DNA from 3 places in the Ferdinandcohnia sp. Marseille-Q9671 genome. Region 1 is predicted to be linked to each of the others. Evidence: riboswitches for the same ligand, from Rfam matches in the RefSeq annotation. Region 1 holds a riboswitch; each other region holds the start of a gene.
What was found. Region 1 has a riboswitch for S-adenosylmethionine ahead of ACWNMY_RS06180 (bifunctional homocysteine S-methyltransferase/methylenetetrahydrofolate reductase). Riboswitches for the same ligand answer to the same signal wherever they lie in the genome.
Positions count from the first base shown of each region.

Region 1 (8,271 bases):
CTGAATCTTGACGTGGAAATTCAAATGTTTCAATGACTTTCTCCACGTTGTCAGGATCATAAATATAGATTTTTTCGCCATCTGATTGGGCCGGAAAGAATTGATAAACAGCAGCTGGTGTAATCCACTGATTGTTTTTTGCATCGAGCAGAAGGCGATCCACCGTTTCTTTTACCTTTACCGCTTTCTCATCCTTCTGCTCAAGTAAGTTCTTAATTTTACCTTTCACACCAAGATGATGGCCGAGCAGCATTTGCATATTTATATACGGCTCGATATGTGAGATCGAATATGAGCGCAACACATGTCGTTTTGTATCCTGAGGAACAAAGACCGGCACATCTGTTGATACACGCGGCTTTACCGCTAATGATGTCGTCGTCCGTCTTGGTAGGTCAATCGTGACAGGTTTGGCCGCTAATTTTTCTTCTTTTATCGCAAAAAGTCGTTCCCGCTCCTCAGTGGAATGTAAGGAATTTGCAAGGGACAGCCCTGACATCGCATCTTTCGCATAGAGAACAAGTCCATCATACTCCTTGGAAATTTTCGAATCCGTGAATTTACGAGAAAGCGCAGCACCGCCTACTAAAATGGGCAAGGAAATTCCCGCGGCTTTCATATCCTGTGCCGTTAGGACCATTTGCTGGGCTGATTTTACCAAAAGACCTGAGAGGCCAACGATATCCGGCTTTTCTTCACGGATTACTTTTATCAATTCAGCTGGCGCCACCTTGATTCCCAAATCAAGCACATCATAGCCGTTATTGCTAAGAATGATATCAACGAGATTTTTTCCGATATCATGGACATCGCCCTTCACCGTGGCGAGAACAATCTTCCCTTTAGAAGCGGAGACGTCCCCTTTTTCCATAAATGGCTCTAAATACGCAACAGATGCTTTCATTACCTCGGCACTTTGGAGAACTTCAGCGACAATTAGCTGGTTATCATTAAATAACCGGCCAACTTCCTTCATCCCATCCATTAAGGGTCCATTGATAATTTCAAGTGGGGCAGGATATTTTGCTAGTGCCTGCTCAAGGTCTGGAATTAATCCTTCCTTGGTACCTTCGACAACATAGTATGCTAACCGTTCCGCAAGACTCATATTGAGTACGGCACCCTTATCCTCTTTCTTCTTATCCCGATAAAAGTCGGTAAATACCGCTAATGCCTCATCGGTTGTTCTAAATAAAAGATCCTCCGCCAATTGAATCTCTTCTTTTGAAATTGAGGCAAACCGCTCTAGTTTCTCGGTATTCACAATCGCGTAATCAAGGCCCGCCTGTGTACAGTGGTAGAGAAAGACGGAGTTCAGGACTTCACGCCCGACTGGTGGTAGCCCAAAGGATACATTACTCACGCCAAGAATGGCTTGGACCTCAGGGAATCTTTCTTTTATCAACCGAATCCCTTCAACGGTTGCTTTTGCTGAGCCAATGTATTGCTCATCCCCCGTTCCAACCGGGAAGACCAATGGGTCAAAAATGAGATCCTGTGGCTTCATCTTATATTTATTCACGAGGATGTCATAGGAACGCTCGGCAATTTCCAACTTTCGTTCAGCGGTAACACCCATCCCTTCCTCATCAATTGTCCCGACAACAGCTGCAGCACCATAAAGATGGATCAATGGAACAACCGCTTCAAAGCGCTCTTCCCCATCCTCAAGGTTAATGGAATTGATAATCGCTTTTCCTTGCGAATATTTAAGTGCCCTTTCGATGACCTTCTCGTCTGTTGAGTCAATAACAAGAGGCACCTTGACCTTTTTCACAACTTCTTTTATAAAGTTCTCCATATCAGTAATCTCTTCACGGTCTGGGTCAGCAAGACAAAGGTCGATTACATGAGCCCCACCCTTCACTTGGGCACGTGCAATTTCGGCTGCCTCTTCAATTTTTCCTTCTTTAATTAACCGTTTGAATTTACGAGAGCCGATGACATTTGTCCGCTCTCCAACCATGATTGGTCGAAGTCTCGGATCATCATAAATAAATGGTTCAATTCCGGATACCATATGCAGGGAGTGTGACTTCATTTCCCTTGGCTGATGCTGTTTCATCTCCTTTGCAATGGCGCGAATATGCTCTGGTGTTGTTCCACAGCAGCCGCCAACGATATTCAGCCAGCCCTGTGCTGCAAACTCCCCAAGCTTCTTCGCAAGCATATCGGGTGTTTCATGATAATTTCCTTCCTCATCCGGCAGCCCCGCATTCGGATAACAGCTAACAGCCGCCTGTGCCAGCCCAGACAGAGAGCGAATATGGTCCTGCATGAATTCCGGTCCGGTGGCGCAATTCAATCCAACGGCTAGAGGATTCATATGCTCAATTGAAATGTAAAAGGAATCAATCGTCTGACCCGCAAGCGTTGTACCCATTGGTTCAATCGTACCGGAAACGATAAGCGGTATGATTTTTCCAGTTTGTTCAAAGGCTTTCTGCATGCCAATATAGGCCGCCTTCACATTCAGCAAGTCCTGACTTGTTTCTAAAAGTAAAAGATCCACGCCACCATCAATCAATCCGATTGTTTGCTCCTCGTAGCTGGCGGATAATTCATCAAAGGTAGCCCCCCCTGTCACACTCAGTGTTTTCGTGGTCGGTCCGATTGAACCTGCGACATACCGTGGCCAAGCCTCAGTGGACAATTTTTCCGCTTCCTTGACAGCAAGGTGTGCCGCGATTTTATTAATTTCATAGGCTTTGTACCCGATATTATATTCATTCAGGACGAGATTTGTCGCGCCAAAGGTATTGGTTTCAATGATATCGGCACCAGCTTCTAAATACTCGCGGTGAATTCTAGAAAGCACCTCAGGCGCTGTTAACACGAGATGTTCATTACAGCCATCATATTCCTCACCGCCAAAATCCTCAGGTGTCAGCCCCGCATTTTGAAGCATCGTCCCCATCGCACCATCCATGATAAGGATTCGTTTGTTGATTTGTTCACTAATTGGTTGTTTTGGCATAGTTGTTCCCCCTTATATCCTTTGCACGCTGACGGGCATATTGTGCCAACTCAACCGTCAGTTCATAGCGTAAAAATGGTGTAATTAAATAGATTCCATTGAATAAATCCAAAGTAGCATCAATGAGTGATTTGGTAATTTCAATCCCTTCTGCGGCCGACTGGACCGGGTCATTTTGTAAAAAGGCCATCCGTTCTCGGATACTATCGGCAATTTTGATTCCCGGTACTTCATTGTGTAAGAACTCTGCATTTTTACTATTTAAAAGTGGCATCAAACCGATGTAAATTGGTGCTTCTAAGTGTTTCGTATGTTCATAGATTTCAAGCAGCCTTTCCTCTGAAAAAACCGGTTGAGAGATGAAATAATCGGCCCCACAAGCAACCTTTTTTTCCAGCCTTTTTACCGCATTTTCTAATGATTTTACATTTGGATTAAAGGCACCTGCAATGCTAAATGCCGTCCTTGCCCCTAAGTCTTTTCCAGAATAGGACAGGCCTTGATTAAGTTGTTTGATCATTTGAATTAATTCAAATGAAGCCATATCATACACTGATGAAGCCCCAGGAAAATCACCGACGCGAGCAGGGTCTCCAGTAATTGCAAGCACATCATGTAAGCCGAGCGTATGCAGGCCCATGAGATGGGATTGCAAACCAATCAGATTCCGGTCTCGACAAGCGATATGAATGAGCGGCCTCATGCCGGAATCCCTTTTTAAAAGATAGCCAAGGGAGTCATTTGCGATTCTGACCTGGGCAAGAGAGTTATCCGCTAATGTGACCGCATCTATGCCCGCATTCTTAAGGGCACGTGCCCCTTCAAAGAATTTTGTCGTATCGAGCTTCCGTGGTGGGTCTAATTCGACAATCACGGATGGTCGTTCCTTCACAATTTCCTGGAGTGGCGGGAAGCTCCTTTTTCCTGCAAAATCGGATACGACAACTTGCGTTGGTGTTGCTTTCACTGTTTTTTCGGTAATTGGTGGGCAGTTAAGTAGAGATGTGGCAAAAGCTCGGATATGCTCAGGTGTTGTGCCACAGCATCCGCCAAGCAGCCGGACCCCTTGCTTTCGGAATTCAAGGGCTGCTCTTTCAAAATAGTCGGCATCTCCTCCATAATAGAATTTCCCGTCCGTATAAGCCGGCAGACTGGCATTCGGATAGGCAGAGAGGTAGGCATGCTTTGGTAGCTCAATTTGTTCAAGCGCCGTCAGCATATGGTGCGGCCCCAACCGACAATTCAGTCCGACGACATCTGCCCCAAGTCCTTCCAGTCTCTTGATTGCCTCATTTACTGGGGTGGATTCCTGCAAGATGCCAGGTTCCTGATGGGACACTTGGGCAATAATCGGCAGCTTCGTTTCCTTTCTCGCAATTGTCAGGACGGTTTCAAGTTCCTCAAGATCCCAGAACGTCTCGAGTATCAGCCCGTCTACTCCTTCTAGCAAAAGACAATAGAGCTGCTCCCGAAAGCTTCGCTTGATTTCGTCTAGCTTAATTGAACTAGCTTTCACTCCTCGGTTCCCGCCCAATGTCCCCAACACATAGACCTGTTTTTGATACTGATTTGAATTTTCATTTTGTGCTTGCAAAGCTTTTTTGGCATGACGTACTGCAGCGCTGTTGATGCTTTTCACACTGTCCTCAAGGCCATATCTGCCAAGCTTCAAATAATTCGCTGCATATGTATTGGTTTGAATCACATCTGCCCCCGCTTCGATATAGGCCCTATGAATGTTCTGGATTTGTTCTGGCTGCGACAGATTCAGTTCCTCGAAACAACTACCAGCGCCATAGGAGTAAAGCAGCGTCCCCATCGCTCCATCGCCAATCACAATTTGTGTCTCAAATTTTTTTAATAAGCTCATTGTCACTCTCCTTGTCATCATCAAAACTCTCAAATAAAAACAAAAAAGCCTTCTATTAAGAAGAAGACTTTTGTAAGTGAAATCACATTATCTTTCTCCTTATCTTGCAAATGAAAAATCACTCGCAGGAATTAGCACCTTTTCAATGGACAAAGCATTGAAGGTTGCTGAGGTGTCATCGGGCCTTTCCCTCAACCTCTCTCGATAAGAAACCGAAATATTTTACATTTTCTAAAATTTACTACAACTTGCCATAAGTGTCAAGTTCAATGATATTGTAAAAAATGATTGTCTATCAAAAAATGGCATGATATAATTTTGCTACATTCAAAATTCATACGGGGTTGTAGCTCAGGGGGAGAGCATTTGCCTGGCAGGCAAAGGGTCGTGGGTTCGATTCCCATCAACTCCATTTACAAAAAGCCATTTCTAGTTAAAGCTAGAAGTGGCTTTTTTCTTTCTATAAAATATACATAGCATGATTAGTAGAGTTAAACAATAATCCAAGCACAGTCGATAGGATTAGAAGTAGCTGTTGTAACACGAGTGGTCGAGTGACTTAACACCATAATTTTATTACAAATATAGATTGTCCCATAATGGTATCTGAAACAAGGAGTGATTGAATATGCAAAAAATAATGATTGTTGAGGATGATCCTAAAATTGCAGAACACTTGAAAACACATATTGAAAAATATAGCTACGATGTGACGTGCGTGATTGATTTTGAACATGTAACAAATACATTTAATGATATAAAACCAGATCTGGTTCTTTTAGACATTAATTTACCAAGTTTTGATGGGTATTATTGGTGCAGGCAGATTCGGAAAGAGTCAGTGTGCCCCGTGATTTTTATCTCGGCAAGGATTGGGGAAATGGATCAGGTGATGGCATTAGAAAATGGTGGAGATGATTATATTACCAAGCCATTTAGTTCGGAAATTGTTATGGCCAAAATCCGTAGCCAATTGCGCCGTGCTTATGGCGAATATGCCACAAGACATGAAGATCGGGTATTAGAAAATGCTGGTCTTACATTCTTTCCAGAAAGGATGGAGTTGATCTTTGGCAAAAAAACCATCTCCTTATCAAAGAAAGAAGCAGATATTATCGAAAGCTTGATGGAACGATATCCTCGGGTGGCTGGTCGTGAAGACTTACTTGAGAAACTTTGGGATGACCAAAGCTATGTCGATGAAAATACATTGAATGTGAATATCACGAGGGTTCGGAAAAAATTTCAGGAAATTGGATTACAAGATGCAGTGGAAACAGTCAGAGGGGCTGGGTATCGGTTAAACGTTTCATGGAAGGAAGATAAGGCATGAGATTGTTTTTTAAGGAATATTCCTTACTGATTATTGTACAGGCTGTTCAAATGCTCGTCATCCTTTCAATCTTCTGGTTTGATGGATATCGAGATATCCATCTATTTTTTTACGTAATTTTTCTCAATTTTTTCATTCTTGGTTGCTATCTACTTTATTATTATTTATCACGTCGGAAGTTGTACCAGCGCTTGAATCAGCCGCTAGAATCACTAGATGACAGCTTTCAAAAAACAGATGATACGCCGGTTTCTATTGCTTTTGATCAAGTATTGCGTAACCAATACAAGCTTTTTCAAAGTCAATTAGAATCAGTAGAAAAAGAGCAGGAGGAGCATCGAAAGTTTATGGATCAATGGGTTCATCAGATGAAAACCCCTTTGTCGGTTATAGAACTCACTGCCCAAAATTTAGATGAACCTGAGTCCTCCAGCATCCGAGAAGAGACCGAGCGGATGCAAACGGGCTTGAACACGGTCCTCTATATTGCACGGCTAAAAACGATTGAGCAGGATTTTCATATTAAGCCGGTGAATCTCGCGAAATTGGTAGATGAAGTGAACGGAGAGAATAAACGATTTTATATTCGCAACAAAGTCTATCCTAAGCTAGAAGTGGAAAAGGAAGGATTGACGGTGGAGACCGATGAAAAGTGGCTTTTTTTTATCCTCTCTCAGCTTATCAATAATGCCGTTAAATATTCTTCCGGAACCAGTAATCGGATTGTTATTTCCATTTATGAAAGAGGGAAAGAAGCCATCCTAGAGGTAAAAGACTTTGGAATTGGCATTCCTGATGCGGATCAACGGCGGATATTTGATCCCTTTTATACCGGGGAAAATGGCAGGAAATTTAGAGAATCCACGGGTATGGGGCTGTATTTGACGAAGGAGACACTAGACACCCTCGGGCACCGGATTGAAATGGAGTCAGAGTTTGGTAAAGGTACAACCTTCCGCATCATTTTTACAGAAACTCAAAACCTTACAAGCTTGTAAGGAAAGTGAAAGAAGAATCGATAGGTAAGATAGCGAAGAGCAAGGTATACTAATCACAGATCAGAATTTGGAAGGGGATCTTGTGATGTTAGAAGTAAAACAGGTTAGTAAAATTTATGAAGGTAAAATGGCCTATAAAGCATTAAACAATATTAATTTCTCCGTTGAAGATGGGGAATTTGTTGGTATCATGGGGCCATCTGGTAGTGGGAAAACGACCCTTTTGAATATGATTGCTACAATTGATGAACCAACAATCGGTGAGATATTGATCAATGGAAAGAATCCACATCAACTTAAAAGAGAGGCCTTGGCAAAATTCCGAAGACGAGAACTCGGATTTGTTTTCCAGGACTTTAATTTGCTTCATACCTTAACCGTGGAGGAAAATATTGTCCTTCCGTTGACTCTCGATGGAAAAAAGGTCAAAGAGATGAAGCAGAAGGCGCGTGTTATCGCGGAAAAATTGGGGATTACCCCTATTATGAACAAGCGCACCTATGAAATCTCTGGTGGTCAGGCACAAAGGGCAGCTGTTGCAAGGGCGATGATTCATGTGCCCAAGATGCTACTCGCTGATGAACCGACTGGGAACCTTGATACGAAGTCGTCGAAGGATGTCATGGAAATGTTGGAATCGATAAATAAGAATGAGCGTGCAACGATGTTATTGGTGACCCATGATCCACAAGCAGCTAGTTATTGCAATCGGGTCATTTTTATCCGGGACGGACAGTTCTTTTCAGAAATTCATCGTGGAGATAATCGCCAAGCCTTTTTCCAAAAGATCATCGATACTCTTTCTTTACTAGGAGGGGATGGCCATGACCTTTCGCAGATTCGCGTTTAATAATGTCGTTCGCAATAAACGGTTGTATGCAGCATACTTTTTAAGCAGCATATTTACGGTGATGGTATTTTTTACATTTTCGATTTTCGCCTTCCACCCGGTTTTAGCCGGAGGTGAGATGAATTCAAATGTACAAAAGGGGATGAATATTGTAGCAGGAATCATCTATGTCTTTTCCTTTTTCTTCATTCTATATTCGATGAGTTCATTCTTGAATACCCGGAAGAAAGAGTTCGGGTTATT
Region 1 is NZ_CDRJTA010000001.1:1,197,385-1,205,655, forward strand. It holds gene metH (methionine synthase) at 1-2,977, opposite strand, end outside; gene ACWNMY_RS06180 (bifunctional homocysteine S-methyltransferase/methylenetetrahydrofolate reductase) at 2,958-4,847, opposite strand; SAM riboswitch class I at 4,944-5,058, opposite strand; tRNA gene ACWNMY_RS06185 (tRNA-Ala) at 5,188-5,259, shown strand; gene ACWNMY_RS06190 (response regulator transcription factor) at 5,476-6,180, shown strand; gene ACWNMY_RS06195 (sensor histidine kinase) at 6,177-7,178, shown strand; gene ACWNMY_RS06200 (ABC transporter ATP-binding protein) at 7,264-8,028, shown strand; gene ACWNMY_RS06205 (ABC transporter permease) at 8,003-8,271, shown strand, end outside.

Region 2 (8,271 bases), on a different contig from region 1:
GGTCTATGGGAATGGCGGCAGGATATTTTTTATCAAAAAGCAGGAAAAGAACTTTATTAATAGATTCTTTTAACCCTCCCCATAATAAAGGAAGTCATCACGGTGACACGAGAATCATTCGGCATGCGTATGGTGAAGGGGAGCAATATGTTCCATTAGCGCTCAAGGCCCAAGAATTATGGAATGACTTAGAAAATGTGACAGGGAAGCAATTATTTCTTCCAACCGGGGTATTAAACGTTGGTGAGGAAAAAGCGAGTTTTATCAGAACATTATCTCAAGTTCAAGAACCTATTCATTGCCACTTGAGGTATTGGATTCAAGTGAAGTGAATAGTCGTTGGCCAGGCATGAATTTGCCGGACGAATACATTGGGTGCTTTGAACCAACATCAGGAGTCCTGAAATGCGAGGATTGTATAGAAGCTTATCGAGAACTCGCAGAGAAACACGGAGCTACCATCTTAACCAATAATAAAGTAAAAGAAATATCCGTTCATGATAATAAAGTTACCATAAAAACCGAAAATCAAACTATTAATGCCGATGCATTGGTGGTTGCGGCAGGCGCATGGTCAGAAAGACTTCTTTCTATGTTAGATTTAAATCTTCCTCTACGTCCTGTCAGAAAAACTTTTGCATGGTTTCATGTTGATGAAAACTTATATAATTCTAAAGATTTTCCTGCCTTTTCTTTTGAAACATCTCATGGCCAGTATTATGGATTTCCAAGCATCAATGGTTCTGGATTAAAAGTTGGCCGACACGATGGAGGAGAAACAATCAATCCAGATGAGTCTATCCTAGCATTTGGAGAACTAGAGGAAGACGAAGTAGATGTAAGTCAATTTTTACATCAATATATGCCTTCAGCACAACAATTGAAGTATGGGAAAACCTGTATGTATACACTTACTCCAGATGAAGATTTCATTATTGATCTACATCCTAGCTATTCAAACGTTGCTATTGCTTCAGGCTTCTCAGGACATGGCTTTAAATTTAGCAGTGTAATTGGACAAATTTTAAGTGAATTACTTATTTCAGGGAAGACAGAACAGAACATCTCTCCATTCTCAATCAAGCGATTCTCATAAAATCTCTAGCAAACCTTTTGCATTTATTCAATAATAAAATTATCAAAGCAGACAATTTTGTATATTGCCTGCTTTTTTTCATTACTGCCTTAATAGCTACTAGATAATATAGGACAAATTGTTGACTATTCGAGGAAATATGGTAATCATTTCATCAAATGGTAATCTTTATATCACATTTATATACCAAAACTAGGAAAATAGGACCAGAGAAGTCTGAAAATTCAATAAAATGATTGTATACGTAACAAATGAAGGCTCGTAAGATTGTATTCATGTTCCCGTTTTCAAAACAAACGGTTAGGAACAGCACTTTTGAAAACCCTTACTTTTGTTCTTTTTTACAAAAGTAAAAGGGTTATTTACGTTTGAAAGGAGGTTATACATATTTGCTTTTGTATTAAAATTCAATAGGAAAGGTGGCATTTATTATTGAAAAGGTTTAGAGCATGTAGCACAATCTTGTTAGCAATTGTTTTAACATTGAGTACTTTTAGTGGGGCTGCCAGTGCAAATAAGCAACCCTCAGTTACTGGTCCTGAAGTACCTGTAAACCTACAAATTCCAAATCTTGCTTTCGATGAGGACAGTATTACCCTTGTATGGGAAAAACCAGAGAATTACAGTGATATCGTTGATTTCAATGTGTACATGAATGGTAAGAAAATTGGAAGCGCTTTAAAAGATAATAGCGGTCCAGCAAAAGACTATATTGATAATTTCTATGAAAATATAGACAAAGATAACTTCCATACAAAGATTCTTATTCATAATTTTATGGTTAGTGATCTTAAACCTAATAAATCGTATGAATTCTATGTAACGTCGGTCACTGCAGATGGTGTTGAATCATTACCTTCCAACAAAATTACGGGAAAAACAACTAAAGTTCCCGAAGTCTTCAACATTACAGATTTTGGGGCGACACCAGACGATGAAACAAAGGATACCGTGGCCATTCAAGCAGCAATCGATGCTGCCACACCAGGTTCAAAAATAGTCATTCCAACTGGAAAATTTATATCTGGAGAGCTATGGCTTAAATCAGAAATAACCTTACAAGTGGATGGATATCTACTCGGCTCGCCGGATGCAGAAGACTATAGTATGAACTTTTGGCTATATGACTACTCTACGGATGAGCGTTCTTATTCACTCATTAATGCTCATACCTACGATTATGGAAGTTTAAAGAATATCCGTATAGTAGGAAATGGAATCATTGATGGAAACGGATGGAAATATGATAAAGCTCATCCAACTACTGACGAGCTAGGAAACGAGTTACCTCGATATGTGGCAGGTAATAACTCTAGAGTTACCGGAAATGTGAAGGTTGAAAATGGGAAAATGAGTCCTTTAGATCTCGGATCCGATAATACTTACGGAATATTAGCAGCGACCCAATCCTATGCTGCACAAGAAGCCGGCATGGATATGAAATCTGCTTATGCCACACGTTCAAATTTAATTACAGTACGTGGGGTCGATGGAATGTATTATGAAGGAATTACCCAACTCAACCCTGCCAATCATGGAATCGTTAACCTTCATAGTAAAAATATTGTTGTGAATGGTACGATTTCAAAAACATACGATGGAAATAATGCAGACGGATATGAGTTTGGAGATTCACAAAACATTATGGTTTTCAATAACTTTGTTGATACTGGCGATGATGCGATTAACTTTGCATCAGGTATGGGTCAGGCAGCAGCAGGAAAAGAACCAACAGGAAATGCCTGGATTTTTAATAATTATATTCGTGAAGGTCATGGTGGCGTTGTAACAGGTAGTCATACCGGAGGATGGATCCAGGACTTTCTAGTAGAAGACAATATCATGTACAAGACGGACGTTGGTTTGCGTAGTAAAACAAACACACCAATGGGTGGAGGAGCAAAGAATATTATTTTCAGAAATAATGCATTGGAAGGGATTGATGGTGATGGCCCATTCGTCTTCACTTCATCTTATACAGATGCGAATGCGTCCATCCTCTATGAACCGTCACAGAAAATTTCTCAATTTAGAGATATGGAGATTGTCGATACAACTGTCCGCAACCAAGGGGGCAGTAAGAAACAATCAATTCTTGTAAACGGTAACAATGATGAAGGAGAGGTCTATCACGAAAATATCACCTTCAAAAATGTGAAGTTCGATAATGTCTATTCTGTAAATATGAATTACGCAAAAGATTTCAAGTTTATTAATGTATCATTTACTAACGTAAAAGATAATGGTGGGAACCCGTGGAGAATAAAAAACTCTACTGGACTAGTTTTTGAAGATACTACAGCGGCTCCTGACGATGCTACTCAACAACCACAATGGAATCAAGACTCAGCTATTGAAGCCCAGTCTTCATCGGATGGAAAAAGTGTAACATTATCTTGGAACGAAGCAACAGATAATAAAGGAGTTACCGGTTATACCATCTATCAAAATGGAGAAAAAATTGGGGATGAGTATACAACAACGAATGGTACTAGTTTTACTGTAAAAGGCTTGACTCCAGCAAAAGAGTACACATTTAAAGTTGAAGCAGTTGATGCAATCGGAAATCGTACTACTAACGGCCCTGAAATTACACTTACAACTGATGGGGTAGTCGATCAAACGGCACCAACTCTACCAAATAATACCCAAATCAAGGAATCTACTACTAAGATACCTGCTAGTGATACTTTCAGTGGTAAAGAGGTAAATGTTGTTTATACAGGATTTACTTGGACATCAATTACGTGGGCAGCTGCAAGTGATGACACTGGAATCGCAGGTTACAATGTTTATACAAATGGAGAAAAGCATGGATTTGCAACATCCAACAAATATACTTTAACCAATCTTGAACCAGGTACAAAATATAATATTGAAGTAGAAGCTGTAGATCTTGCAGGGAATACAACACCTTATAATAGTTCACTAGAATTTGAAACAGCTATTCCATATGCGATTGGAGCTCCGTCTTTTGATGGTGGATTAGAAGCAACAATTGGAAAAGATGGTACTAGCGTTTCCCTTTCTTGGAATAAAGCAACAGCAAAAAATCAAGAGGTTATTGGATATCGGGTGTATGTGAATGGGCAACCAATTAAACCTGATGGTGCTACTTTTACACCAATAAACGGGGAAATGACAACACCTGAAACAAGTTATACAGTAACTGGCCTAAAACAAGGGAAAAAATATACGTTTAAAGTGGAAGCTGTTGGACATGGGATCAAATTTTCTAAAAGAGAAAGATTAGCCGATGTCATTCCAAATGGTTTAGTAAAAGTCTCAGGATATCGATGGAGTGGGTTTGGTCATAGTCTAAATGTCCACCTAATTCCTGGTAAAGCTGAAGGTAAGAGTAACTAATTCAGGTTTCTAATATACCTACATGTAAATGTGAAGATGGCATTAACAAATTGTAATGCCGTCTTCACATAAGTTTACGATTCAAACAAATCTAACAAAGGTGTGATATTGTGAATTTTAAAAAATCAATAATTTGGTCATTGATCTTATTTTTAGTTGCTTCATCATTGTTTTTAGGTGAAGGTAGAATAACAGAGGCTGCGGTAATTGACTCTATACCAAATACCACAAGAGAATTTAAAGACTATGACAATAGTTTTCTATCAGTTACTGGTTATGCATCGTTAGGAGTTAATGACAGAAGTAAATACATTGATACCTCCTTTTATCGTCAGGTAAAAACAGAAAGAGAATTTTTGCAGGCTATTTTGGATGCTAAAAGTGGAAGTGTGAAAGTAATCGAGGTAGCGAAAGATTTGAACTTTGGGTGGTCCAACCTAAATTTAAGTAAAGAAGAAGCAGCTAAATATCGATTTATCACAAAATATCGTGATCCAATGAACGGATTTACAAATCCAAACTTGGCTTCCTCCGGTGTCTCACAAATGAATATTGATGGTATTGATGGCCTAACTATTTTTTCAAAGAAAGGCAAAACAATTAGGTCTGTAGAGTTAAAATTAGCTAGATCTACAAATGATATTATCTTTAGAAATCTGAAGTTTGATGGCATGTGGCAATGGGATGATACTGGAAAACATAAGGAAGTAGGCTGGTCATTTATTAAAGTAAATGGTGCGAATAATGTATGGATCGACCATTGTAAATTTACCATTGCTTCAGATGGATTAATTGACACAGAGAACGGTGGTTCTAACATTACCATTTCATGGTCTCAATTTGGTTTACCTGCAAGTGAAAATCCAGCACAAGATAGTGATATTTATCAATCCATTCAGTTTATGGAGGAAAAATATGCTGCAAATGAACTGAATTCTGATAGTGTGTACAATAATATGCGTAATGGCGGTGCGACAAAAGAACAGATAATGGCTTATGCAGCCTATCACAGTAAGGTGCACTTAACTGGTTCCGGAGATAAAGACTATACGAACTATGTGAGTGGTAGTGGAGTAGATTATAAAGATGGAAATCAGAGAATCAGATTAACACTAGCCTATAACACGTATACCAATGTTGGTCAGCGAGTACCGATGATACGACAAGGAACGGGCCATGCATACAATTTGTACCTAGACAATTCTACACATCAAGATGTGTTGGAGAATGTAAGTGCAATTGCGGAATATGGCACAGACAAACTTTCACGTGCGTTAAATGCGAGGAACGGGGCATCAATCGCAGCAGATACGTCCGTATTTAAAGACATTAACGAGCCAATCACAGGTGCAGAAATTCAAGGTTTAGATATATCTAACATGAACCAACAATGGGCTGAGTTATTCCATGATGCGTATAACAGAAATTTAATTGTAAATTCCAAAATCACCAATCAATATGGAACATATACAGGAAGCAGTTGGGACAATAATGGGGAAAATCTATTTACAAAAGGATTTACTTGGCATGACAAATCAACAATAGGAAATTGGGCATGGTCTTCTCATATTGTGGGAAGTGAAAATATGAGTAAAATGAATCCACCAACTGAACCTTTTACGTTTGAATATAAGTATAATGAAGAACTACCTTATACCTATACTGTTCTTCCTTTAGATAGTGTTGTAGCAACACTTACAAAGCATGCAGGGGCAAACAAAGTGAATATGAGTCCAATAGGTTGGTTAAAAACAACTTATTAATTAGTAATGTTTGATTTATAATTGCGGGTTAGGGAAAACAGTAAAGTGAAAGTATAAAATAATAAGAGTTTTTAAAAAACTTGTTGACAAGTAAATGCTTTCGATGTAACTTAGTAACTACAATTAAATAACAGATGAATTCTTATCTAGAGAGGTGGAGGGACTGGCCCTTTGAAGCCTCGGCAACAGACTTTGAAGTACTGTGCCAAATCCTGCAAGCCGTGAGCTTGAAAGATGAGAAGAGATGAATAAATTTACATTAAAACTCTCTTCTTTTGTGAAGAGAGTTTTATTTTTGCCAAATTTCAAGTAATCATTGGTCAACCAAGGTACTGAAGGGAGATGGAAAATGAAATACAATGTTTCGTTTGAAAAAGGAAGACTCTCCAAAAGTGGAAAATAGAAAATAAAATACTATGCCGATTAGACAACTAAAGGCATCTTTATCCAAACGCTTCTTTTGAGGTTGTTGGAATAAAGATGCCTTTTTCTGTCTTTTTAGAAGAAATTATGAAACCAACCAAGATCAGAGGAGGATAACAAGTTGATTAAGTTTGAGGAAGTAAGCAAAGTTTTTAGTTTCGGCGGGAAGGAGGTTCATGCGGTACGTAATGTTTCATTAACGATTTCAAAAGGAGAAATCTTTGGGGTAGTAGGATTTAGTGGAGCTGGGAAAAGTACATTGCTCCGACTCGTAAATTTACTAGAACGTCCAACATCGGGAAGGATATCGATCAACGACGTAGATATATCTAGTATTTCTCAAGCAAATCTCCGGAATTTGCGGAGAAAAATCGGGATGATTTTTCAATCTTTTAACCTCTTTAACTCTCGTACTGTTTATGGAAATATCGCTTATCCTTTAAAGCTTGCCAAAATGCCAAAAGAGCAAATTGACAAACGAGTAAAAGAATTACTTCAATTTGTTGGATTACAAGATAAGGCAGATCAATACCCAGAGCAGCTCTCAGGTGGACAAAAGCAAAGAGTCGGTATTGCAAGAGCATTAGCGACATCACCAGACGTTCTTATTTGTGATGAAGCCACTTCTGCGCTGGATCCCGAGACAACCGGAGAAATCCTTCACCTATTACGGAAGGTGAATGAAGAGTATAACATTACAATATTGCTTATAACTCACGAGATGCATGTAATCCGTAGCATTTGTCATCGAATGGCCGTGATGGAAAATGGTTCGGTAATTGAAGAAGGAAATGTTTATGATATATTTTCGAATCCACAATCAAAAACGACGAAAAACTTTATTAGTTCTGTACTAAACGATAAGCTTTCTAGCAAACTTCTAGAAAAATTACGAACTAGTCATTCTGCAAATTTGTATCGAGTGATTTTTACTGGGGCAGCTTCGAGTGAGCCAATCCTATCACGAGTTACAAGAAAGCATGGGATTGATTTTAACATTATCTATGGAAGTATTAACGAATTACAGGATCAATTATTTGGTAGTTTGATTGTTGAGTTTCAGGGTGCTAGTCACCTCATTCAGCAAGTCATTACTGAGCTCAAAGAAATTGTGGAAGTAAGGGAGGTGATTAACCATGAGAGTTGATTGGACTACATTTTGGCCACGTATTGTCGAAGCAACTGGAGAAACAATTTTGATGGTCATTTTCACGTTAATTTTCTCAAGCATTATCGGGATCGCAATGGGCGTACTCTTTTTTGTCACACGTAAAGGAAACATATTGGAAAATAAATATATCTTTTTCTTACTTAACCTATTAGTAAACATTGTTCGTCCAATCCCTTTTATTATTTTACTAGTTGCGCTTAGTCCCTTAACTCGAGCAGTAATGGGAACTACCATTGGAACGGCAGCAGCAATTTTTCCTATGACGATCGCTGCATGTTTTGCGGTCGCCAGGATCGTAGAGAGTAATCTTGTCTCGGTAGAACCAGGAATTATTGAAGCCGCACAGGCTATGGGTGCAAGTCCATTACGGATCATATTTGGCGTACTTATCCCTGAAGCGTTGGGTCCCCTTATTCTAGGTCTCACCTTTGTAACGGTTGGGCTTGTTGATT
Region 2 is NZ_CDRJTA010000004.1:1,119,599-1,127,869, reverse strand. It holds gene ACWNMY_RS20790 (FAD-dependent oxidoreductase) at 1-332, shown strand, start outside; gene solA (N-methyl-L-tryptophan oxidase) at 299-1,096, shown strand; gene ACWNMY_RS20780 (fibronectin type III domain-containing protein) at 1,529-4,462, shown strand; gene ACWNMY_RS20775 (hypothetical protein) at 4,573-6,225, shown strand; SAM riboswitch class I at 6,365-6,466, shown strand; gene ACWNMY_RS20770 (methionine ABC transporter ATP-binding protein) at 6,770-7,795, shown strand; gene ACWNMY_RS20765 (methionine ABC transporter permease) at 7,785-8,271, shown strand, end outside.
Region 2: another riboswitch for S-adenosylmethionine. It lies ahead of ACWNMY_RS20770 (methionine ABC transporter ATP-binding protein); the one in region 1 lies ahead of ACWNMY_RS06180 (bifunctional homocysteine S-methyltransferase/methylenetetrahydrofolate reductase).

Region 3 (8,271 bases), 850 kb from region 1:
GGCTGGTTTTAAAACCGCATTAACCCGGTTGATCAATGATTATTATAAGAAAAGTGGAATTGGGAAAGAGAATGAACCTCATTTTTCTGGAGAGGATGTCAGGGAAGGGATCGTAGCCATTATATCGATTAAACATCCTGAACCTCAATTTGAAGGCCAAACGAAAACAAAGCTTGGAAATTCAGAAGTGCGAACAGTCACAGATTCAGTTTTCTCACGAAAATTTGAAGAGTTTCTATTAGAAAACCCTACACTTGCGAAAAAAATCATAGATAAAATAATTCTCGCATCTAGAGCTCGGATGGCTGCCAAAAAAGCGAGAGAGCTAACAAGACGAAAAAATGCACTCGAAATCTCAACTCTACCTGGTAAACTAGCAGATTGTTCCTCAAAGGATCCGTCTATTAGTGAAATCTATATCGTAGAAGGTAACTCTGCGGGAGGCTCGGCAAAGCAAGGAAGAGATCGTCATTTTCAGGCAATCCTACCGCTAAGAGGAAAAATCTTAAACGTGGAAAAGGCAAGGTTGGATCGAATCCTTCATAATACCGAAATTGGAACGATGATTAAGGCCTTCGGAGCTGGTATCGGGGACGATTTTACTATTGAAAAAGCTAGATATCATAAAATTGTCATTATGACGGATGCAGACGTTGACGGAGCACATATTCGTACACTGATGCTTACGTTCTTCTATCGATTCATGAGAAAATTGCTCGAGTACGGCTATATCTATGTAGCGCAGCCGCCGTTGTATAAAATACAACAAGGTAAAAAGATTCAATATGCGTATAATGATGAACAACTGCAAGAAATTCTTGCTGGCTTACCGGAGAGTCCAAAACCGGCGCTTCAGCGTTATAAAGGGCTTGGAGAAATGAATCCAGAGCAACTATGGGAAACAACCATGAACCCTGAAACAAGAACTCTTCTTCAAGTAAACTTAAATGACGCCATTGATGCAAACGAAACCTTTGAAATGCTCATGGGTGAAAAGGTCGAACCACGTCGTCAATTCATCGAAGAAAACGCAAAATACGTAAAAAACCTTGACGTATAAAACAAGCTAGGCTGCTGCCTGGCTTATTTCTATTGCGCAGAGGGATGGGATTGCTCTAGTGGGTCAGGGGGACAGGCTCTTTGACCCAATGTCATATCGATTTCTGATTTATGGCGGGACGTGCACCTTGTGGGTCAAGGGGACAGGTTCTTTGACCCAAATCTCATCCCATCTTCCATTTTGTGGTGCGACAGGGCACCTGCGTCTCAGATATGATATAATTAAGTACTTTTTACATATAGGAGTATGCCGTATGAACGAGAGTCTTTTACAGCAGCCAAGCTGGCGGATTATTGATCAATCCAGCCTTGGATATCAATTTGATGCGTTACAGTCATTTGCAATAGATGATACATTATGTGCGTTTGTGGGAAAAGGGGAATCCGCACCTACCGCACGGACTTGGGTCCATCATCAAACCATTGTTTTGGGAATTCAAGATACAAAACTGCCACACCTTCAGGATGGGATAAAACTCCTTGAATCAAAGGGGTATCGGGTGATAGTACGAAATTCAGGCGGACTAGCAGTGGTACTTGACGAAGGAGTCCTTAACATTTCACTTATTTTCCCTGAAACGGAAAAAAAGATTGATATCAATCGTGGCTATGATACGATGCTTGAACTGATTCGAAAAATGCTTCAAAGCCATAATGTCGATATTGTTGCCCGTGAAGTTGTGGGATCATATTGCCCAGGTAGCTATGATTTGAGTATAAACGGGAAAAAGTTTGCCGGGATTTCACAACGGAGACTTAGAAATGGCGTTGCTGTTCAAATCTATTTGGGAGTCACAGGTAGTGGTTCACATCGAGCCGATGTGATTCGTCAGTTTTATGAAGCTGGCTTGCAAGGTGAGGAGACAAAGTTTGTCTATCCATCAATCAAGCCAGAAACGATGGCATCCTTAGCGGAACTAGTGGATCCAACCATTACTGTCCAGGAGATTATGCTACGTCTACTGCAAACTTTACAAACTGAAAGTGAGCATATCTTTGCTTCACAGCTTACAGAGCAAGAAATGCAGTTATTTGAACAAAATTATGTACGAGTGCTAGATCGGAATGAAAAAGCACTTTGACCGGGGGTGGGGTTCCCGGTTTTTTTGCGTTAGGTACTACTTAATTTTGTGGGATTGCACCGTCGTTGGGCATAATTGGTCCTTCAAATTGAGAATTGCACCTACATAGGGGAAAATTGCACCCTCGTTTTGAGAATTGCGCCTTCCCGCACAATAATTGCATGTTAGCAAAATCTTTCGACAAAATCCCACTTTCCACTATTCAAATATTTTTTATAATAAAAATATTGAATTTCATTTTTGGGCGTGGTATTATTCTCGTCAAGAAGATTAATTACCTTTATTCAACTGGGATTAACCCCAGCTGAATAAAAGGTAAAGCCTCCGGCGGATGCCTCGATTTTTCAAAGGAAACTTTCGAGCAAGCTCGAAAATAATCGGGCGCTACTACGCAAAGGCATAATTGAATAGTATTGCTGTATTTTCTCTTATCAAGAGTAGGCGGAGGGATTTGGCCCGACGATGCCCAGCAACCGACCGTAATACCATTGTGAAATGGGGCGAAAGCTTTCGCCGGGTTACATACCCGTAAGGCACGGTGCTAATTCCAACAGAAGAATGTTTCTTCTGGTAGATAAGAGGTGAGAAGACTTTTGGATACTTCAAGCCTCTTTCTGACCTAAGAAAGGGGCTTTTTTATATCTTAAAAAGAAGGCCTCGAAAAACAGGAGAGTGATAGCTTCTAAACGCAGTAAATAGATATGAAAACAATGATTACATACAAAAAAAGGGGAGAACACAATGAAACTATCAAAATACGTATTTACCATTTTACTAATCCTAGCGGTATTGGTCGGCTGCCAACCAAAGGTAGCAGAAGAAACAACAAAAACAGATAGCACAGAAGTTAAGAATTCAGATCATCCGTTAGCGAATAAAAAAATAGCTTTGATCATGCAGCAGAACCTAGGTACATTTTCAGCTCAGTATATTGAAGGGGTAGAGGAGCAAGTGAAAAGCTTTGCTGGCGAGACTACTGTTTTCACATCTGATGGGGACTTAGCAAAAATGGCTTCAAATGTAGATGCAGCGATAAACCAAGGTTTTGATGCAATTTTAATTGACCACGGTACGAAGGAAGCTCTTCAAAGCAGTGTGCAAAAAGCAGTAGGCAAAGGAATTCCGGTTGTTGTGTTTGATGCAGAAGTAGAGGTAGAGGGTACTACTGTCCTTGAACAAGGTGACCAACAAATGGCGCAAATGACGCTGGAAAAATTAGCAGAAGACGCTGGTGGAAAAGCGAATATCGTAAAAATTTGGGTGGCAGGCTTTGCCCCAATGGAAAGACGTCAAGTTGCATATCAAGAGTTTTTGAATAACAATCCTGACATTAAAGAAGTTGCAACATTTGGTGCAGCAACAGCAAATACAGCACTTGATACACAGTCTCAAATGGAGGCAATCTTAAAGCAATATCCTGAAGAAGGTCAAATCACAGCTGTATGGGCAGCATGGGATGAGTTTGCAAAAGGAGCAGTTCGTGCTATTCAACAAGCAGGACGCACTGACATTAAAGTATACGGAATTGATATGAGTGATGAGGATTTACAAATGATCCAAGAAGAAAACAGCCCGTGGGTCGCGTCTGCAGCGGTTGATCCTAAGGACATCGGACGTATTCAGGTTCGTTATGCATACCAAAAACTAAATGGTGACGAAACACCAGAACGAGTGAAACTTGAGCCAGTATTTGTGACAAAGGATGCTCTACCAGCAGAGAAAATTACAACTGCTGATCTTGACCAGTACATTGAAGGCTGGGGTAAAAGCGAACAAGGATACACAGATGAGTTGAAAAAACTAGAAGCTGGAGAGTAAGTGAAAATCAAGATTTCTTTCTGACGGCTTTATAAAACAATCGTACCCACAGGTTGAGAATTGTTTCAGTGAAGGTACGGAAACTTACTAATCTTACCGTCACAAGACTGAGCCAAGTGGAGTGAAGGTAAGAAAAGACCGTAATCATACCGTAACACAGGTTAAGTTGTCGCAGTGAAGGTACGGAAAGCTCGTATCCGTACCGTCAAAAGACTTGAACCGATTGAGTGAGGATACAGATATCCCATAATCACCAAAACGACAAAATGAGACTGGTGGAGGAAATAACGTTTGACCAATTACAATAACAGGCCTTGTCTTCAAACAGCAAGGTCTTTTAGGAAGGAGGTTGATAGTAGATGCCTTTATTAGAAATGAAGGGAATTACAAAAAGCTTTGGAAGTGTGGCTGCACTTGATCAGGCTCAGTTTGAACTCCAGAAAGGGGAAGTCCACGCTTTACTTGGAGCCAATGGAGCAGGAAAAAGCACACTCATCAAGATTCTTTCAGGCGCGTATGGACTGGGTTCGGGTGAGATTTCACTAGAGGGTACAGCAGTTGATATTCGTTCCCCAAGGGATGCAAAGAGCCATGGTATCCATTGTGTATACCAAGAGGTGGACACCGTGATTGTGCCGCAGCTGACTGTTGCCGAAAATATTTTACTAGATACCTTTTCTACTGAAAAAGGCTTGTTCCTCTCTAAAAGAAAGCTTCATAAGAAGGCAGCCTCCATTCTAGAGCTTTTACATGTTACAGACATACCAATGACAAAGCAGGCACTCGAGCTATCACTTGCTCAAAAGCAATTGGTGTTAATTGCGAGAGCATTGGCACATGAGGCAAAGGTGATTATTTTTGATGAACCGACGGCACCTTTGTCGATTGAAGAAACAAGGCACCTATTCGAGATTGTCGCAACACTGAAGGAAAAGGGTGTGGGCTGTATTTTTATCTCCCATCGGTTACCTGAAGTGTTTGAGATTTGTGATAGGTTAACGATCATGCGTGATGGAAAGACAATCACCACTTTTTCGACGAAAGAAGTTACACAACAGACGGTTGTTGAGACAATGCTTGGAAATTCCTATAATGAACAGTCTGTGAAGCGAAATGCTATTCGTGGTGATTTATTGTTAGAAGTTAGCGACCTTGATGATGGTGAAAAGCTTAGCAACCTATCCTTTTCAGTTTCAGAGGGTGAGATTGTTGGGGTAGTCGGTTTGGTTGGTGCTGGAAAGACAGAGCTTGCGAAGACGCTATTTGGCCTACGTCCCAGTGTACAAGGAAATATACGAATAAAAGGAAAATCAGCTACTTTTACTCATACGAAACAAGCGATTGAAGCGGGAATGGCCCTAATTTCAGAAGAACGTCGAAAGGAAGGTCTGTTTATTCACGAGTCAATTTCTACAAATCTATCCTTTACAAATCTGAAAAAATTCTCTAAGCACCTATTGATGAACCGTAAGGCGGAAAAGAGTCATGCCAACTCAATTATTGAACTCCTTGGGATTAAAACAAATGATACAGAAACACTAGCTGAACATCTCAGCGGTGGAAATCAGCAAAAAGTAGCGATCGGGAAATGGATTTCACGAAATGCAAATCTCTATTTGTTTGATGAACCGACCAAAGGGGTAGACGTTGGTGCAAAGCAGGATATTTTTCAGCTCATACATTCTCTAGCAGATGAAGGAAAAGGAATTCTCTATTTTTCTTGTGAGATTGATGAAATTATTAGGATTTCCGATCGAATCCTTGTGATGTATGACGGGGAAATTGTAAAAGAGTTATCAGGAGAAGAGGCAACTCAGGATAAAATTCTCTTGTATGCTAGTGGTGGAAAGGAAGAAGTACATGAAAGGGAATATCATCAGCTTCCTGTTTAAATACGGGGCCGTTTTATTAATGGGCTTTATCTTACTTTATTTTAGTTTTGTAAATGATGCATTTTTCTCATATGGAAATTTATCAGACATTCTACGGTCAATATCGATTGTGACACTTTTAGCATTGGGGGTTACGTTCACCCTAGTGGTTGACGGATTTGATTTATCAGTTGGGTCAACAATGTCATTATCAGTTGTCATTACATCCTCACTAATGGTGTGGTATGAACTGCCACTTTGGGTTGTACTATTGTTGCCACTTCTAGTTGGGGTTGCGGTAGGGCTTGTGAATACCTTGCTTATTGTAAAAATAGGGATACCGGATTTACTGGCAACTCTCGGAATGATGTACATTGTATCTGGTCTTCACCGTACCTATACAGAAGGATACTCAATCTATAATCATATGCCGTTAACAAGTGGTGGAACCGCACCTGGAGAGTTCAGCACGGCATTTTTATGGATTGGGCAAGGAGAAATGCTTGGTTTGCCAGTTCCTGTTTGGATTATGTTATTCTTCGTGTTACTTGCGTACGTGGTACTCAACCATACGAGATGGGGAAGAATTTTATACATGACTGGTGGAAATGCAGAGGCAGCACGATTATCAGGTATTAACACGAACAAAGTGAAGCTGATTGCATACACAGTCTCAGGTGTGTTTGCCTCAATGGCCGGAATCTTGTTTAGTGCTCGTGTAGGGTCAGGGCAAATTGATGCTGGTGCATCGTTATTAATGGAGGCTGTAGCCGCTGTGTTTGTCGGATTCTCAGTGCTTGGTGCAGGGAAGCCGAATGCTCTTGGTACCTTTTTTGGAGCAGCGCTAATTGGTGTCCTATTAAATGGATTAACCATGTTGAATCTACCATACTATGCATTTGAAATTGTAAAAGGATCGGTACTAGTGTTAGCACTAGCGGTCACATATATTGGTGTAAAATATAGACCAAAAGCTATTCGAAAAAGGAGAGAGCAAAATGCCGCTTAAAAAATTGGAACATGTAGGGATTCAAGTAAAGGATTTAGATACGACCATTGAGTTTTATACGAGAGTATTAGGGTTGGAATTACTAGAAAAGCAGGACCATGTCGATCCGAACCTAAAGCTAGCGTTCCTTGGTTTTAGTGATTCAGATGAAACCGTCATTGAGTTAATTTCCGGTTATAACCCAAACCTTCCGACAGAGGGAAAGGTGCACCACATCGCATTTACTGTTGACAATATCGAGGAGGAGATTGCGAGAGTGAAGGATCATGGTGTTGTGTTTATTGATGAAGCAATCACGACTCTTCCAAGTGGAGCAAGATATATCTTCTTTACAGGTCCAGACGGAGAATGGATCGAACTATTTCAAAAATAAATGAGATTTACCAAGCCAGAGGAATAATTCTCTGGCTTTTTTTGTGGAATTTCATATGTTTTATATTTTAGGTATTTTCTGAAAATAATATCTATGGTAGGATATTGGTGCGAGTTTCTATTTTTTTACAATTAACTAGTCTGGTAGAAGGGGGGATTAAGTTGCTTAAGAGAGTAAAACTACTTAATGGAAGAGATTTCATTTCTATTTTATATTTTGGCCTCGTGATTGTCGGGATTTCCTACTTTTTAGGGAATGGGGATGTTTCCTCATTTTTTACAAAGCTAAAAGAGATCTTTCCTTTATCCGAAAGCTGGGAGGTAATCAGACAATTCTTCAGCAACTTCTTGGCGGAGGGAAGTCTTGGGACAACGAAAGGTGGGGAAACCTATGAAGAAATTGTCCTCGAAAATTTTCCGAGAAGCTTATCTGTTATCGTGACAGCTTTTGTCCTTGCTATTGCTTTTGGGATGGCAAAGGGAATTTTTGATTATCGCAATCGACATACATATTTGAACGTGCTAGGTACCGGTTTAACCTCTTTCATAAATTCCTTACCAGATTTTTTTATGATTATCGTATTACAATGGGTCATTTTAATTCACTTTAATTTTATTGACTTTTTTGGACATGACCAGTGGTTTAACTTTATATTACCGAGTATTTTTGTATCCTTATATCCGATGATGTATTTTGCAAGAGTTACCTTTACGACTTTATCTAGTGAAGATGGAGAAATGTATATTCAATATGCGCGCGCAAAAGGTCTGTCTGAAAGGTTCGTCATTCATAAACATATTCTTAAAAAATGCTTACGCTCGATCTTGCAGCATATTGGGGTTGTCATGACCTATGTGTTGTCCAATCTCTTAATCGTCGAGTGGTTAATGGAATATAAAGGTGCTGCCTGGAGAATGATGGTGTCTATTAAAAGATTGAATCTAGGAGTCCCAGAAAACCAGCCGTATGCGGACTATCCAGAAATAGGTCTAATTGTGGAGATTTCATTCTGTTTTGTCATGCTTCTATTACTTACAGGAATTGTATCTGTCATTTGGC
Region 3 is NZ_CDRJTA010000001.1:2,046,986-2,055,256, reverse strand. It holds gene gyrB (DNA topoisomerase (ATP-hydrolyzing) subunit B) at 1-1,060, shown strand, start outside; gene ACWNMY_RS10225 (lipoate--protein ligase family protein) at 1,314-2,141, shown strand; SAM riboswitch class I at 2,567-2,722, shown strand; gene ACWNMY_RS10220 (sugar ABC transporter substrate-binding protein) at 2,883-3,959, shown strand; gene ACWNMY_RS10215 (sugar ABC transporter ATP-binding protein) at 4,319-5,851, shown strand; gene ACWNMY_RS10210 (ABC transporter permease) at 5,820-6,839, shown strand; gene ACWNMY_RS10205 (VOC family protein) at 6,829-7,212, shown strand; gene ACWNMY_RS10200 (ABC transporter permease subunit) at 7,374-8,271, shown strand, end outside.
Region 3: another riboswitch for S-adenosylmethionine. It lies ahead of ACWNMY_RS10220 (sugar ABC transporter substrate-binding protein); the one in region 1 lies ahead of ACWNMY_RS06180 (bifunctional homocysteine S-methyltransferase/methylenetetrahydrofolate reductase).